Regions from separate parts of the Exiguobacterium sp. 17-1 genome, predicted to be linked through region 2. Evidence: a T-box and tRNA genes for the amino acid it is inferred to sense, from the RefSeq annotation. Region 2 holds a T-box; the other regions hold tRNA genes.

Region 1 (4,983 bases), on a different contig from region 2:
AAATGTCTCGTCACTAAAAGACTGTAATTCTAGCGCCTGTCTCGTGACATGTCTCTCGAGTTGATCCAGATTTTCAAAGACATGTTCTACCCGGATGGACGGAATCGATATCCGAAGCGGAAAGAGGTTCCGATCCTTAGGTAGTTGTGGAAGCCATGTCTGAATGACGAGAGCACTCTGTTCTTTGACATCTTCTCCCGTGAAGTAGTCCTGAACAATGTAGTGGACGAAAGAAGGATTTGTCTGTAAATCGAGTTGTCCGATTAATCGAAACTGTTCTGCAATCGTCCCGAGCCGGTAAAATTCAACCCAGTCACCTGCGTCTAACTGCAATGGTGATGTTTCACGGATTTTCACATAGGAGGAATCATCCGTTTGTCGAGCATCCCCTTTCTTACGCGAGAGCGACTGGGCCATTTCGTCTAATTTTAATGCAAGACCATACGGAAGATAGGGAGAGGCCGTCCGTAAGGCCACGTTAAATGAATACCGCTCTCCCTTTTCATACATGAAAAGGGCAATGAGTTGCTCGACACCATCTACATCCAGAAAAGGCTCGGCCACCTGTAAATAGGCCTCCACACCTTGTTCAGTTTTCATAAAGGCTTCCTGAATCGTATAGAGCATATAGAGAATGTCTTCTTCTGTTTCCAAGATTTTTAGTTGCCCCAACTCAGCCGTCAACTCATCTTGACTCAGTCTTGCAAGCCGCTTTCGCTCGTCTTCCAACGGTTGTTCCATCCAACGTGATTGCGACTGATTCACAGTCATCCCACCTTTTTCATATCTGTCTTACTTTGTAAACGGATCAAGCAAAGAAGTCCAGTTCGAGATGGCTTCTTGTAATTGCCCCGCCTGTTCGATTCCCATTTTGTTAAGTGTATCCAAGGAAACATCGGTTTCCAGCAATCGTGTGATATCTTCCGATTGATTTACGTACTGCTCCAGTTTTTCACTTAAGTTCTTCAGCTCCGCGGGCGGACTGTCTAAATTCGCAAGCCGTTCATCAATTTGGTTCAACTCTTCGTTCAACTGTTGAACCGTTCCATCATTTTGTAATTTTTCGATTTGCTGATCAAGTGCTTGTTCCGGATTTGCGGCATCGCGTGCTTCCGTCGCTGCCTGGTCGAGTTTTGTCGATAACTCTGATGTCACTTTCGACGTATCCTTGGCGATATCTTGCAATTGTCCTGCATAATCGACACTATTCTTTACATCCGTCACTTGTTGTTTCGCATTATCCACTGTATCCGTAACCTCGCTACAGCCGGCTAAAGCCGCTGTCAGTAAGAGGATTCCACTCATTCTCTTCAACATCTTCATCATCCCTTTCAAGTTCATGATACCTTAAGTATACCCGAAAAAAAGCATAAAAAAAAGAGACCTCCCTCATAAGGGAAGTCTCTATTTTAATTATAGTGTCCCAAGAGGGATTCGAACCCCCGACCGACGCCTTAGAAGGGCGTTGCTCTATCCAGCTGAGCTATTGAGACGTGTCAACACGAATAAACTATACTAAAACAATTCTTTCGTGTCAATCACATTCGTAAAAACTCTTTTTAAAGTGTCCCGTCGAGATGTAAAGCATTAATTTTTTCACCTGTCAAATCATAAAAGTCGACTGTAAATTGATTATTTTCTACCGCCAGCAACGCATACGTCTTTTCCGGACGATGGCGCGGCATCCGGATTGAACCCGGATTGATGAATAATTTACCGTCCCGCTGTTCGGCTTTTGCGACATGCGAATGACCGTATAAGACAATTGTTGCCGCTTTTTGATCAGCGTAGTGAACCAATTGATCCAGACTGTACTTCACATCTTGCCGGTGACCGTGGACACATAAAACACGAAACGCGCCCAGTTCCTCAACGACGTCATCCGGAAAATCATTCCCGTAATCACAATTTCCTTTTACAACACGATAGGGATATAACGATTCGGTATTCCCTGTCAGTTGGGAATCACCGCAATGAAAGGCAACATCTGCTTCTTGGTGGCGGTTGAATATCGTCAATAGTTCCTGATCGAGACCATGGCTGTCACTTACGATTAACGCTTTCATCTAAAATCACTCTCCCAAAAAAGTAGTTAATGCCGCTTCAAGTTTTCGCAATGCTTGTCCACGATGGCTGATGGTCGCCTTTTCACTTTTTGTTAGTTCGGCTGCCGTCTGATTTAATGACGGAATGAGGAACAACGGATCGTAACCAAAACCGTTTGTCCCCTTCCCTTCAAATCCAATTTGCCCTTCCATCGTCCCGCGGACAGTCAATGTTTCACCCGACGGTTTTGCAAGCGACAAGGCGCAGACGAAACGAGCTGCCCGCTGATCTGCCGGTGTATCTGCTAATTTTTCTAACAACAACGCATTATTGGCCGCATCCGACTTGTCCTCTCCTGCAAAACGGGCAGAGTAGACGCCCGGTGCTCCATTTAACGCATCCACTTCAAGCCCGGAATCATCCGATAGTACGGCGTGACCAAAGTAGGCTGCCGCTTCTCTGGATTTCAATTCCGCATTTTCTTCAAATGTCGATCCGGTTTCTTCGGTCTCCGGTGCCGTCTCGTAATCCAGTAAGGATTCAACGTCGTATCCGAGTCGTCCGAGCATCGCTTGAAACTCACCAACTTTTCCTGGATTTCTCGTTGCTACGATAATTTTCATCCGTGCTCCACCTCTTCCCCGACATACCACCATGAGGCGCCTAACGATTGTTCGGCCGCATGAAGGAGTTCTTCAATACCCTTTTCCCCAAGTTCAAGCATATCGAGCATTTCTTTGCGAGAAAAGGTTGCTTCTTCCCCTGTCGCTTGCAGTTCGACGATTTTTCCGGATGATGTCATGACAAGATTCAAGTCGACATCTGCCGCTGCGTCTTCTTCATAACAAAGATCAAGCAACAGCTCCGTCCCGACTTTCCCGACGGATACTGCCGCAATTCCTTCTTTGATTGGTGTATCCGTCAGCTTGCCGCTTTGAATCAATCCGTCAACCGCTAAGACAAGCGCCAGGAAACCGCCTGTAATCGCCGCTGTCCGGGTTCCACCATCTGCTTGCAGAACATCACAATCAATCCAAACCGTCCGTTCGCCCAATTTCTCCAGATTGACGACAGAACGTAATGCCCGACTGATCAATCGCTGAATTTCCATCGTCCGTCCCGTCTGCTTTCCTCGAACGGCTTCCCGTCCTGTCCGTTGTGCTGTCGCCCGCGGCAACATCGCATATTCGGCATTGATCCAGCCGTGTCGTTTCCCGCGTAAAAAGGGCGGGACTTTTTCTTCGACCGTTGCGGTACACAAGACGCGTGTATCCCCAACCGATATCAGTACGGATCCTTCCGCGTGTTTACTGACACCCGTCTCAAAATGAATTTTCCGCATATCCGTCCGTCCTCTTTGATCTAAACGCATTTTTCTTCCTCCGTTCCTAACACTAACCGTTTCGCTTGAACCGGTTGATTTAACCAGTCACTGGCGATTCGTTCAAAAGAGCGTGTATCACCGGTTGCATGATAGACATGTTCCGGAACACGATCAAGATCTGCCGTAATGCCGTTATAATCAAGCAATGCACTGACTTCAAGCGCCGTCTCATCTCCTGAAGAAATCAGCTGGACGTCTGGTCCGATGACTCGTCCAATGACTTCTGCAAGCAACGGATAGTGCGTACATCCTAAAATCAGTGTATCCATATCGTATGAGAGCAATGGTTTCAACGTGTTTGCAACGACGCGCTCAACATACGCTCCACTTGTCTGGGATGATTCGACAAGCGGGACGAACGGTGGACAGGCTAGCGACTCGACAACGACCTGACCCTCAACGTGACGTAATGCTTTTTCATACGAGTTGCTTTCAATCGTCATTTTCGTACCGATGACACCGATTCGTTTCGACCGCGTCACTTTGACCGCTGCCCGTGCACCGGGATCGATGACACCGATGATTGGAATCGATAACTTTTGACGCGCTTCTTTTAAAACGACCGCTGTTGCCGTATTGCAGGCGATGACGATCAATTTCACATCCTGAGCGACAAGAAAATCAATCATCTCCCACGTAAATTGACGAATTTCTTCTTCCGGCCGGGGACCATACGGACACCGTAATGTATCTCCGACATATATGATTTGTTCATGGGGCAGCTGACGCATCAATTCACGTGCGACCGTCAATCCACCAACCCCAGAATCTAATACTCCAATTGATCTATTCACGATTTCCCCTCACTTTCCTCTCATCTCATATGGTAACAAAAAAGGACGACGGTGCAAGACCGGCGTCCAAGAATGTACGATAAAGGATTACTGAGCAAGACCTTCGTTTGTCAGCATATCTGAAAGAGTCGTGATAGCTTCAGAAGCATCGTCACCGTTTGCAACGATTTTGATGTCTGAGTCTTTTGCGATTCCGAGTGAAAGAACACCCATGATCGACTTGAGGTTAACAGTCTTTCCGTTGTATTCCAAGTTGATATCTGATTGGAATTTAGAAGCTGTGTTGACGAGTTGTGTTGCCGGACGAGCATGAATGCCTGAATCCGCGATGACTTTGAATGTTTTTTCCATGATTAAGAAATCTCCCTCCACTAATAACGTACTAGTGAGTCGTTTTCGAATATGTGAACTCATTATCAAATGATAACGGATTCGAATCGATTCTGCAAGGAATTTTTATAGGCTTCATTCCAAGGAAAGGCATTCCCGGAGCGATCAATCTGAACCATCGAGGTCCGTCCTGTAAACATCAATTCCTCTTGTTCACTGAATGCCGCGTAATGGACATCACACGAAGCCGTTCCGACCTGGACAGGATACGCGTAGACGGCAAGACGGGCCCGTGGATAGACTTGTCGGATGTAGTTACACTGCGCATCCGCGACGACGACGATTCCGTCATCAGCAAGCGAGTAGCCTGTTTCTTCAAGCATCAAAGTCCGGACATCTTCGAAATAAACGAAGGGAACCCGATTATTC
Region 2 (4,983 bases):
TTCATGATGGATGGCACCGGGGATAATTTCATAAGCCGCTTGTGGAACTTTTTTCTGAACCGCTTTAGCAAGAACATCGTTCGTATGCAGGTAGTCATTTTCCGTCATCGGTCCGCTGACTTCCTTCGTACCGACATCCATGTAACAACGATGGTGCTCGGATAATCGTGGACTATGCTCGATAAATTCCAGTAAAGAAGAAAAATTCGCCCAACCAGCCGTCGATAAAGCAGCGACACGCGTAAAGACTTCCGGATAAGCAAACAAGCCGTACAATGAAATGACACCACCCATGGAACTGCCGATCATGGTCGTATCTGTCGGAATCGTCGCATAATGCGTGTCGATATACGGTTTTAGTTCGTGAACGATCCAGTGCATGTATTGTTTTCCGTTGCCACCAATCGTCTTGCGATGGGACGGATAGGCCTTGCGCATTAAAAGAGCTTCGTCCGTCCAAGGCGCATATTCATCATATCGGTCCATCCCATCATCCGGACTGTCGATGGCGACGATCATCGCATGCAGCTGAACGGTGTGCAGTGCGTGATGGACTTCCCAGCCTTTTCCGAAAGAAGCGGTCTCACCACTAAACACGTTTTGTCCATCATGCATATAAATGACTGGGAGCGCTTCGTCGACAGGTAGTTCGGTCGGACGATAAATCCGAATGGTTCGAGGCGATGTAAGGGTCGGGATTGTTCGGGCAATTTCAGTAATCGACAATAGAGTCACGACCTTTCAAAGATTAGCGTAATGAGCGGTACAATTGCGACCGTTGTGTTTTCCACCGACATAAAGAGCATGATCCGCTTGACGAAGCGATTCTTCGAACGACCGTTCAGATGGATATTCGACGGTGTCGACGCCGAGACTGATGGTGATGGATAAGCGATATCCATCGACGACGAACGGTCGGTCGAGGACAGCATGACGAATTTCTTCTGCAAAATCGATGGCTTGTTTCTGTGGCGATTGATTGAGTAATAAAACAAACTCCTCTCCACCGTATCGCGCTGCGAAGACATGCTGCTTTTTCTGTTGCACGGACCGAATTCTGCGACCAAGCTCACGCAGGACAAGGTCACCGACCTTATGGCCATACGTATCGTTGACGTGTTTGAAGTGATCGATATCAAATAAAATAATTGACAGCGGATAGCGGTCGGAGGCGAATTGCTGTGCCCCTTCTTCGTAAAACGCACGGCTGTTGGCGAGCTCCGTCAAAGCGTCAGTCCGGCTTTCAGCATACAGTTGATATGTTTCCTGCGAACGGTGCAACACCCGGCAGAAAATACGTAACAAACGTGAAAGCTCATCGGCACTTGTCGCATCATAGGCATCAGCGGTTTGATGAAACAGGACGATCGATACATCGACATCTTCGTTTGTGATGGACGGAATCGCAATCATCGAATGACGATCAACAGGTAAGTCAATCTGGATATCTGTACCCCAATCGAACCGAAGGCCATGAATGATTGGGGTCTGCAGCTGTTCAGCCGACAAGGAATGGAACAGAGGCAGGACATCAATGATTGTTTTCGTCCGTATGTTGTAGATGGTTTGCTTGCGTTGTTGCTGAATCGAAATCCAGCCTTCGGAAAAATCAATCAGGTGAGGCAAGTCGCGTAATAAGGAGTCACTCGTTTCTTGTTCGAACCGGGAAATCAGCAATCGTTCTTTCGCGTCATCAAACCGTTTGGCTTTTTCGTTCGCTTCCATCGTCACACCCCGTTGTTGGAGCAACCGTTTGAACAAAAGTAAGATGAGTGCTGAGACGGAAGCGGCGATGAGCGGGTTTTCATCGTAAAACCAGATGCCGAGAAACGCACACAGCATACTCGTCCCGTAAACCAGTGTCTGCAAACGGACAAGACGGATCCAATCGTATTTCAGATACAAGACACGATTGACGAAACGGCACTGCAAGTAAGAGACGAGCATGACAGCCGTTAAGTATCCTAAAAAGGGAACGATCGCTTCCGAGTACGTGAATCCAGTACCGATGGGCCCACCGAGTGCCAAGTAAACGAGTGAGGGACAAGCGAGATAAAACAAATCAAACAGGACATTGATTGGATACAAGTATAAAAACCGTTTGAGACGGATTTCTTTTTTATGAGAAAAAATTTGAAAGATGATGATACCAATCTGACTGAGCAAGATCGACGGCAATAAACCGTAGTTGAGAAAGATAAACAAGATGATTCCTTCCTGAAACGTATAATAAATGCCCCCCCGACGGACGTTGTCGAACTGGAACAAGATGATAAGTGCAAGAAGGTAGGCTGCATTGCCGAATGAGAGTGGAAAGTCGATGAGTGTCGGATGGATAAGTAAAGTGAAGGTAAGCAGACTAACAACGAGACACAAGACGAGCCAACTGTTTCGTGCGACTTTTTGATAGTAGACCATGATGCGTCTCCCTCCTTTAACAGTCCTTCCCTACTTATACCCGTTTTGTGGAAATTATGATGATGGATTTACAAAAAAATAAGGTTGAGAGAATGCAGTGAATTGCGTATAATGTGAAAGATATCAAACAATCGATGACGAAGAAAGTAGCGATATGATTTAATCGGCCAGCGAATCAGGGAACGGTGGAAGCCTGAACAGATTAGACCATCGTGAAACGCACTTCCGAGACGCTATCCGAATCCATGTGATCAGGCCTAGCCGGGGGACCCCCGTTACCCCCGCTAAAGTGGGTGTCGTACCGTCGACATCAAGAAGAGTGGTACCGCGGTCATTCCGTCTCTTTGCGTGTTGCGCAAAGGGCGTTTTTTATTGGAAAAAATAAACTGTTTGGAGGAAACAAGATGAGTTACAAGCAACAGTATGCCCAAGTATTACATGATGTGATCGGTGACGCATTGTCACAAGAAGAAATTGAACAGTTGATCGAACAACCAAAACACGAGGATCACGGAGACCTGGCGTTCCCATGTTTCCAACTCGCGAAAGCATTCCGCAAAGCACCGATGATGATTGCGACAGAGCTGGCTGAAAAAATCGATAATCCACTATTCTCGAACGTGCAAGCAGCCGGACCGTACGTGAACGTCTTCTTGAACCGGGAAGTGGTTTCGCGCGAAATCATCAAACGTGTGTTAGAAGAACAACAAGCTTACGGATCAAGCGAAGCGAACGGCAAAACGATTGTCACGGATTTCTCGTCTCCGAACATCGCAAAACCATTCTCGATGGGACATTTACGTTCGACAGTCATCGGAAACGCATTGAACCAGATTTCACGGAAAAAAGGATACGAAGTCGTCGGCATCAACCACCTGGGAGACTGGGGTACACAGTTCGGCAAGTTGATGGTTGCTTACAACATGTGGGGCAAGGAAGAAGACGTCCGCGCTGAGCCAATCAAAGAATTGTTGAAACTATATGTCCGTTTCCATGAAGAAGCGGAAGAAAATCCGGCTCTTGAAGATGAAGGGCGGGCTTGGTTCAAAAAACTCGAACAGGGTGACGAACAAGCGACGACACTTTGGACATGGTTCCGTGAAGTTTCGCTCGTCGAGTTCAACCGTGTGTATGAAATGCTGGGTGTCAGTTTCGACAGCTTGAACGGTGAAGCCTTCTATAATGATAAGATGCAGCACGTCATCGATTTATTAGAAGAAAAAGAGTTGCTCGTCGAGTCGGAAGGCGCCATGGTCGTCGACCTCGAAGCTGAAGGAATGCCTCCTGCTTTGATCAAGAAAAAAGACGGTGCGACATTATACGCGACACGCGATTTGGCTGCTGCCGTCTATCGTCTTGAGACATACGGTTTTGAGCAAGCCTTTTATGTTGTCGGTGGCGAACAAGCCCTTCACTTTAAACAGCTGTTTGCTGTTCTGAAGAAACTTGGTTTTGAAAATGTCGACGGTATGCACCATGTCCCGTTTGGTCTGATCATGAAAGACGGGAAAAAGATGTCGACACGTAAAGGACGGATTGTCCTTCTCGAAGAAGTGCTTCAAGATGCAATCAATGTCGCGAAACAAAACATCGCTGAGAAAAATCCGAACCTTGCCAATGCCGAACAGACGGCACGCGAAGTCGGTGTCGGTGCTGTCATTTTCCATGATTTAAAAAATGAGCGCATGAACAACATTGAATTCGATTTGGAGCAAATGTTGAAATTTGAAGGAGAAACAGGTCCATACGTCCAATATACGAATGCACGGGCAAATTCATTATTACGTAAAGGCGAATATGATGGATCAGCATTTGCCGGTAGTGCAGACGACTATTCATGGGGTGTCGTCTCGATGCTGAACCAGTTCTCGACAGTGATTGACCGGGCGTTTACACGTCGCGAACCATCGATCATCAGCCGTTATGTCCTTGATTTAGCTCAAAGCTTCAACAAATATTACGGACAGGTTCGTGTCCTCGAAGACGATGCGGAAAAACAATCTCGCCTCGCGCTCGTAAAATCGGTTACGATTGTATTGACGGAAGGATTACGCCTGCTCGGTGTCGGCGCTCCAGAAGAAATGTAATATAAATCAGATTAAAGATGGGGTTATCATATGAACAAAGAGACAATGGAACGGTTACAGCACGCATCTACACAAATGAATCAGGAAGATTTGGCTGCATCCATCGCTTTTATTGCTGATTTTCACGGAAAGGTTGCCACGTGGCTGCCAGGCGAATCAGTCGATTTCATCTTAGATTTCGTGACAGCACCAGGAGCTGATCAAATTGCTCCGATCAGCGGTGACGCACTCGATACGAAAAGTAACTTCGAGTTCTTCATGGCAAAAAAACAAACGCGCAAAAAACTCGGTGAGTTATTGGCGTTATGGAAAGCTCCCCGTACAAAAGAGACGTTGAATCAAATCGATGCTATCGGTCTGAAGAAATGGTTGGCACGAAATGAATTTCGTTCGGAAGACAAGCCGTGGGATTATTTGAACCGTCTCCATGTTTTGTTATTCCTCGATCAAATGACGACTGTCATCGATGATCATCAGT
Region 3 (4,983 bases), on a different contig from region 2:
AGTTGAAGACCAACCGTCTTCACCCGATGCACGATCTTTCCGTCCCGATCGAAGTAATACCCAAATGCTTCTGCTACCGCATGTTCTTGTTCAAGCTGTTCCAGTAACTCGACTGAAGCGCGACGACGTTTTGCCATCGTTTTTGCCTCACCAATTCCATGTACCACGATTGAGGCATCTTTAATCATTTGTAACACATTTTTAATGCTTGGCTCTTCCACCATCTTCACAAACGTTTCCTTGCTGACCATGTCTGGAATGTGCAATAAGTGATAATCACTTTGTGCACGAGATGCCATCCGTGAACAGACCGTATTCGCTTGTAATTCAAGGGTTTCACCTAAGCCGCCACGTGCCGGCACGAATGTCATCGGACGGTTTTCCTTATCGGGCGACATCATCGCCGCGACGGAAGCCATCGTCGTACCTCCTGTGACTGCAATCGTATTGTGTACAGATGAAGAAAGTTCTCGTTTCAAACGTGCGACCGTCGCACGTCCCATATCGCGTTGCACCCAGAAGGTTTGATCCGAATCTCCTGGTACGATGACGACATCCCGGACGCCCAGTTTTTCCTTTAAGGCTTTCGCCATATCAGAAATTCCGGCCAGTTCTGCCATCACACTGTGCATACTTCGTAAGACGATCCGCCCTTCATCTGTCAAAGACATTCCTTGTGTCGCCACTTCGAGCAATCCTTGCTCTTTCAGGAAGTCCACTTCCCGACGTAACACCCGTTCCGTCAAGCCAAGGCTTGTCGCCAGTGTCCGTCGACCAATCGGCTGCATGAGCCGGACATAATGAAGTATGTCGTAACGTGTCTGCATTTCTTCGATCAGATCAGGCACGATTCGTTTTTGGATCTGTACTAACTGCCGAATCATGTATTCCCGCTCCTCTCAAATTGCTGGACACTTTACGTCCCGCGTGTCATATCTTGTCCCACTTGGTACATCCTCATCATAACAGCCCTCGTACAAGGATTCAAGCCTCGCCCTTTAACTTTTTTCAAGTAAGCGGTTTCTTATCGTCTCCGTCTCAAATTTGCCATAACTCCAAATTTCAGACTGATGCATCACGACAGGAATTTCATATAAAAACCGGAGACTGAGCGCAGCATCTTCTTCAATGTTAATTTCTTCGAACGTCCAATCCGGAAATTCATCAAGTACGAAATCAAGTAAGAAGGCGGCTTCCTCACATAGCGTACATCCGGGACGTGAATACAGTGTTAAGGTCGTGTGTTCTTTTGATGGCATCATTCATTCGCCTCTCGTCGTTTCGTCATGTCGGACCGGGTCAAGTTCAGACTCGCTCGATACTTCGCGACTGTCCGTCTTGCGACTTGGATGCCTTCCAGGTCAAGACGGTTGACGATCTGTTGATCCGACAGCGGCGCGGTCGCTTCCTGAATCAATTGTGCCATTCGGGCCTTGATTAAAAAGCTCGATGTGCCACTTTGCGTCTTCGATACGAAAAAATTCTCAAGCTCAAGGGTCCCCTGAATCGTCCGGATCGTTTTGTTGACGATCGCCCGACCAATCGTCGAAGGATGGTATCCCGTTTGTTCGGCGACCTCTTTTTTCGTCAATGGTTCTAAATGGAGTTCCCCTTTGAACCAACGGATTTGCCGTGCTACTATGACGTCTAGAATCGCATGCAGTGTCTTGCGTCGTCGTTCATAAGCGCTCAAAAAAGGTGTTGCTTCCTCAAGATCCGTCCAGGACGTATCGAGCGTTAAGCCGTACCAATTAATTTGCGCCTGACCGTCCACCCACGCGACATCGGCTTCCGGTATCGTTCTGGTGGTCGATGTCGGTAAGACCGGTGTTTTCGGCAACCGTTCAATCCGTCGCTTCATGTGTCTCCGCTCTGTCCCATCATCGATTTTTTCCAGCACCTCTTTCAGAGACCGCCCTTCTGACAGCTCTGCAACCAAATCAATTAAACGATCTTCTTCAAGCTCCATGGCATGCAACAGGCGACACTCTGCTTCCGAGCGTGCCGCAATTCCGGTAGGTTCACATTGCTGGAGCAGTTGTCGTGCTTGCCTGATCATCGGCTCCTCACTATCAAGCAAGACCGCTAATCGCTCGTCTGTCGTTCTGAGTAATCCATCCGCGTCTAAGTACATGATGAGTTGTTCCGCCATATATCTTATTTCCTGTCTGACCGATTCTAAACGTATTTGCCGAAGAAGTTCCGCTTCAAACGAGTCAATCCGGTCGGCGACTTGCTCCAAATCCGGCGGAATCATTTTTCCTCCATTATGTTCTGTCCGAGCAGCACGACGAATGATTCGGTACAGACGCTCCTCGAGTTCTGCCCGCGTCTCTTCCAGCACTGCCAATTGAAACAACTGGGCTGCGGACATCACAAGACGTTGTGCTTGTTCTTGTCTCTGTTCCATCCGTTCACCTCCCCTTTCCCGATTGAATTCGATTCTGCTTCTATTATATAGGATGGACCTCGATTCAATCGTCTCTTACGTTTTGACAAAAAACCAACAAACTCGAAAATCTAGTATTGCTTTTCTGAAAAAATGTCGGTATACTATTAATTGTTCAGTACAAACATGCACCCGTAGCTCAGGGGATAGAGCACTGGTTTCCGGTACCAGGTGTCGGGAGTTCAAATCTCTCCGGGTGTACCATACTTGAATCTTCAGGCAATACCGTTTACGGTGTTGCCTTTTTTCTATATTGATATGTTTAGCAGCACTGGTTTCAGGAAAAATACATAAAACCAACAGCGTATCTTTTGACCAATATTGACCAAAGGATTATGATAAGGACAAGTCGAATATGAGCTACATACCAACTATAAGGAGGCAAAGACTATGTTAATTCCAACAGTCATCGAACAAACCAACCGCGGGGAACGTGCTTACGATATCTATTCACGTTTGCTCAAGGACCGTATCATCCTTCTCGGGAGCGCGATTGACGACAACGTCGCCAACTCAGTCGTTGCCCAGTTACTCTTCCTAGCAGCAGAAGATCCAGATAAAGAAATCTCGCTTTACATCAACAGCCCAGGTGGCTCAATCACAGCAGGTATGGCGATTTACGATACGATGAACTTCATCAAACCACAAGTTTCAACGATTTGTATCGGAATGGCTGCCTCAATGGGTGCATTCTTGCTTCAAGCCGGCGCTAAAGGAAAACGTTTTGCCCTTCCAAACGCTGAAATCATGATTCACCAACCACTCGGCGGTACACAAGGTCAAGCATCGGACATCAAAATCCATGCGGAACGTATCATCAAAATGCGTGAACACTTAAACAAAATCATGGCTGAAAACACAGGACAACCACTTGGAGTCATCGAGCGTGACACAGAGCGCGATAACTTCATGTCTGCTCAAGCAGCAGCTGACTACGGTTTAATCGACCGCGTCATGGAACGTGCATAATTTTCACCAGACCGTCTTCGCTGATTGCGAGGACGGTTTTTTCGTACATACAAAAAAAGACCTTCGTCCCTTGCGTCGCTCTTCTCAGAACAGACACGGACAGAGGTCCTTATTTATTAGTCGATCAAATCTGTGATATCAGAAACGATATCGTGGTTTTCGCGAATCAATGTGTAAATCCCGTTCGCATGCGGTGAAAGCTCTTCTTCTGCCTGTAATTGCTTCAGGAACAACGATGTCGCAAAGGCGACGAGCGTACTTTTTGGCACACCGATCGTTTTCGCTTTTTTCGTAAGCACTTCATCAAACTTCGCATCAACTGTCAGCGAAATACGTTTTTTCTCATTAGCCATTTCAAAAACTCCTTAATTCGAACATTTAGTTGCATCGACTATATATTATAGTAGACTATGGTTCATCTCGCAAGTTACTCCCTAAAGAGACCCGGTCATCGACTCCCCGTTTCGCATTTTATCCGCAATTTGATCAATCTTGCGCAATCGATGATTGATCCCGGATTTCGAGATGGAACCACTCTCGACCATCTCACCTAACTCCTGCAAGGTCACATCTTGGTGTGTCACCCGCAAAATGGCGATTTCTTTTAATTTGTCCGGTAAGACATCGAGTCCGACCGTCCGTTCGAGAAACTTGATGTTCTCGACCTGGCGTAACGCCGCCCCGACGGTTTTGTTGAGGTTCGCCGTCTCGCAGTTGACGAGCCGGTTGACCGAATTCCGCATGTCTTTTAAGATCCGGACATCTTCAAAGCGTAACATCGAATACGTCGCTCCGACGAGCTTCAGAAAATCAGAAATCTTCTCACTTTCCTTGATGTAGAGAATATGTCCTTTTTTCCGCTCGATCGCTTTCGCATTCAAATCAAATTGATTTGTCAGGCTGCGCAAGGCGGCATTATGTTCTTCGTACAGACTGAAAATTTCCAGGTGATACGAGGACGTCGCCGGATTGTTTAACGATCCTCCGGCTAAAAAGGCACCGCGCAGATAGGCCCGTGCACGACGTTCGTCGTTGAGAATCGAATCGCTGATCGAGCGGATCATCGTAAATCCTTCTCCCAGAATCCCAAGATCCTGTAGAATCTTATCCGCCTGTTGTTTGACGCGGACGATATAGACGTTATTTTTTTTCAGACGCATCTTTTTCCGGACAAGTAAATCCAAATGGACGGCATAGGCCCGTTTAAGCAAGGAATAAATACGGCGGGCAATCGATGCATTTTCTGTCGAGATATCCAGTGTCAATCCACGTCCAAGCCCAAATGAGATCGCGCCGTTCATCCGGGCCAAGGCGGCGAGTTCCGCCTTCATTTCATGATCAGTGATCGCGATTTGCGTTAATTCTTTTTTGACTTCTGATGCAAAACTCACGTCAGTTCCTCCTTCCCTTCGAATTGACGTACACGTCGGATGGATAGAACTTTCCGCATGACGAGGCTTGCGACAGCATCTGAGTCATGACGGATGAAGTGATGGTTATAATCCACGATATCGTCCGCGAGTACTTCAATTCCTGCTTCTTCAAAACTCGATTCATCATAGGTC

The links. The T-box of region 2 lies ahead of argS (arginine--tRNA ligase). A T-box ahead of a tRNA ligase gene usually reads a tRNA of that ligase, here a tRNA-Arg.
Region 1: it has a tRNA-Arg gene. The T-box ahead of argS (arginine--tRNA ligase) is inferred to sense a tRNA for this amino acid. The anticodon was not compared.
Region 3: it has a tRNA-Arg gene. The T-box ahead of argS (arginine--tRNA ligase) is inferred to sense a tRNA for this amino acid. The anticodon was not compared.

Annotation. Positions count from the first base shown of each region.
Region 1 is NZ_JALIGJ010000001.1:650,217-655,199, reverse strand. It holds gene MUN34_RS03190 (hypothetical protein) at 1-771, opposite strand, end outside; gene MUN34_RS03185 (hypothetical protein) at 793-1,317, opposite strand; tRNA gene MUN34_RS03180 (tRNA-Arg) at 1,420-1,493, opposite strand; gene MUN34_RS03175 (metallophosphoesterase family protein) at 1,560-2,066, opposite strand; gene MUN34_RS03170 (XTP/dITP diphosphatase) at 2,073-2,669, opposite strand; gene rph (ribonuclease PH) at 2,666-3,418, opposite strand; gene racE (glutamate racemase) at 3,409-4,224, opposite strand; gene MUN34_RS03155 (phosphocarrier protein HPr) at 4,312-4,575, opposite strand; gene MUN34_RS03150 (acyl-CoA thioesterase) at 4,641-4,983, opposite strand, start outside.
Region 2 is NZ_JALIGJ010000005.1:55,695-60,677, reverse strand. It holds gene MUN34_RS12965 (alpha/beta hydrolase) at 1-726, opposite strand, end outside; gene MUN34_RS12960 (GGDEF domain-containing protein) at 742-2,418, opposite strand; T-box leader at 2,544-2,765, shown strand; gene argS (arginine--tRNA ligase) at 2,823-4,505, shown strand; gene MUN34_RS12950 (hypothetical protein) at 4,536-4,983, shown strand, end outside.
Region 3 is NZ_JALIGJ010000001.1:402,706-407,688, reverse strand. It holds gene MUN34_RS01950 (sugar-binding transcriptional regulator) at 1-881, opposite strand, end outside; gene MUN34_RS01945 (glutaredoxin family protein) at 999-1,262, opposite strand; gene MUN34_RS01940 (RNA polymerase factor sigma-54) at 1,259-2,410, opposite strand; tRNA gene MUN34_RS01935 (tRNA-Arg) at 2,578-2,653, shown strand; partial or broken gene clpP (ATP-dependent Clp endopeptidase proteolytic subunit ClpP) at 2,834-3,418, shown strand; gene MUN34_RS01925 (hypothetical protein) at 3,535-3,771, opposite strand; gene whiA (DNA-binding protein WhiA) at 3,853-4,809, opposite strand; gene MUN34_RS01915 (gluconeogenesis factor YvcK family protein) at 4,806-4,983, opposite strand, start outside.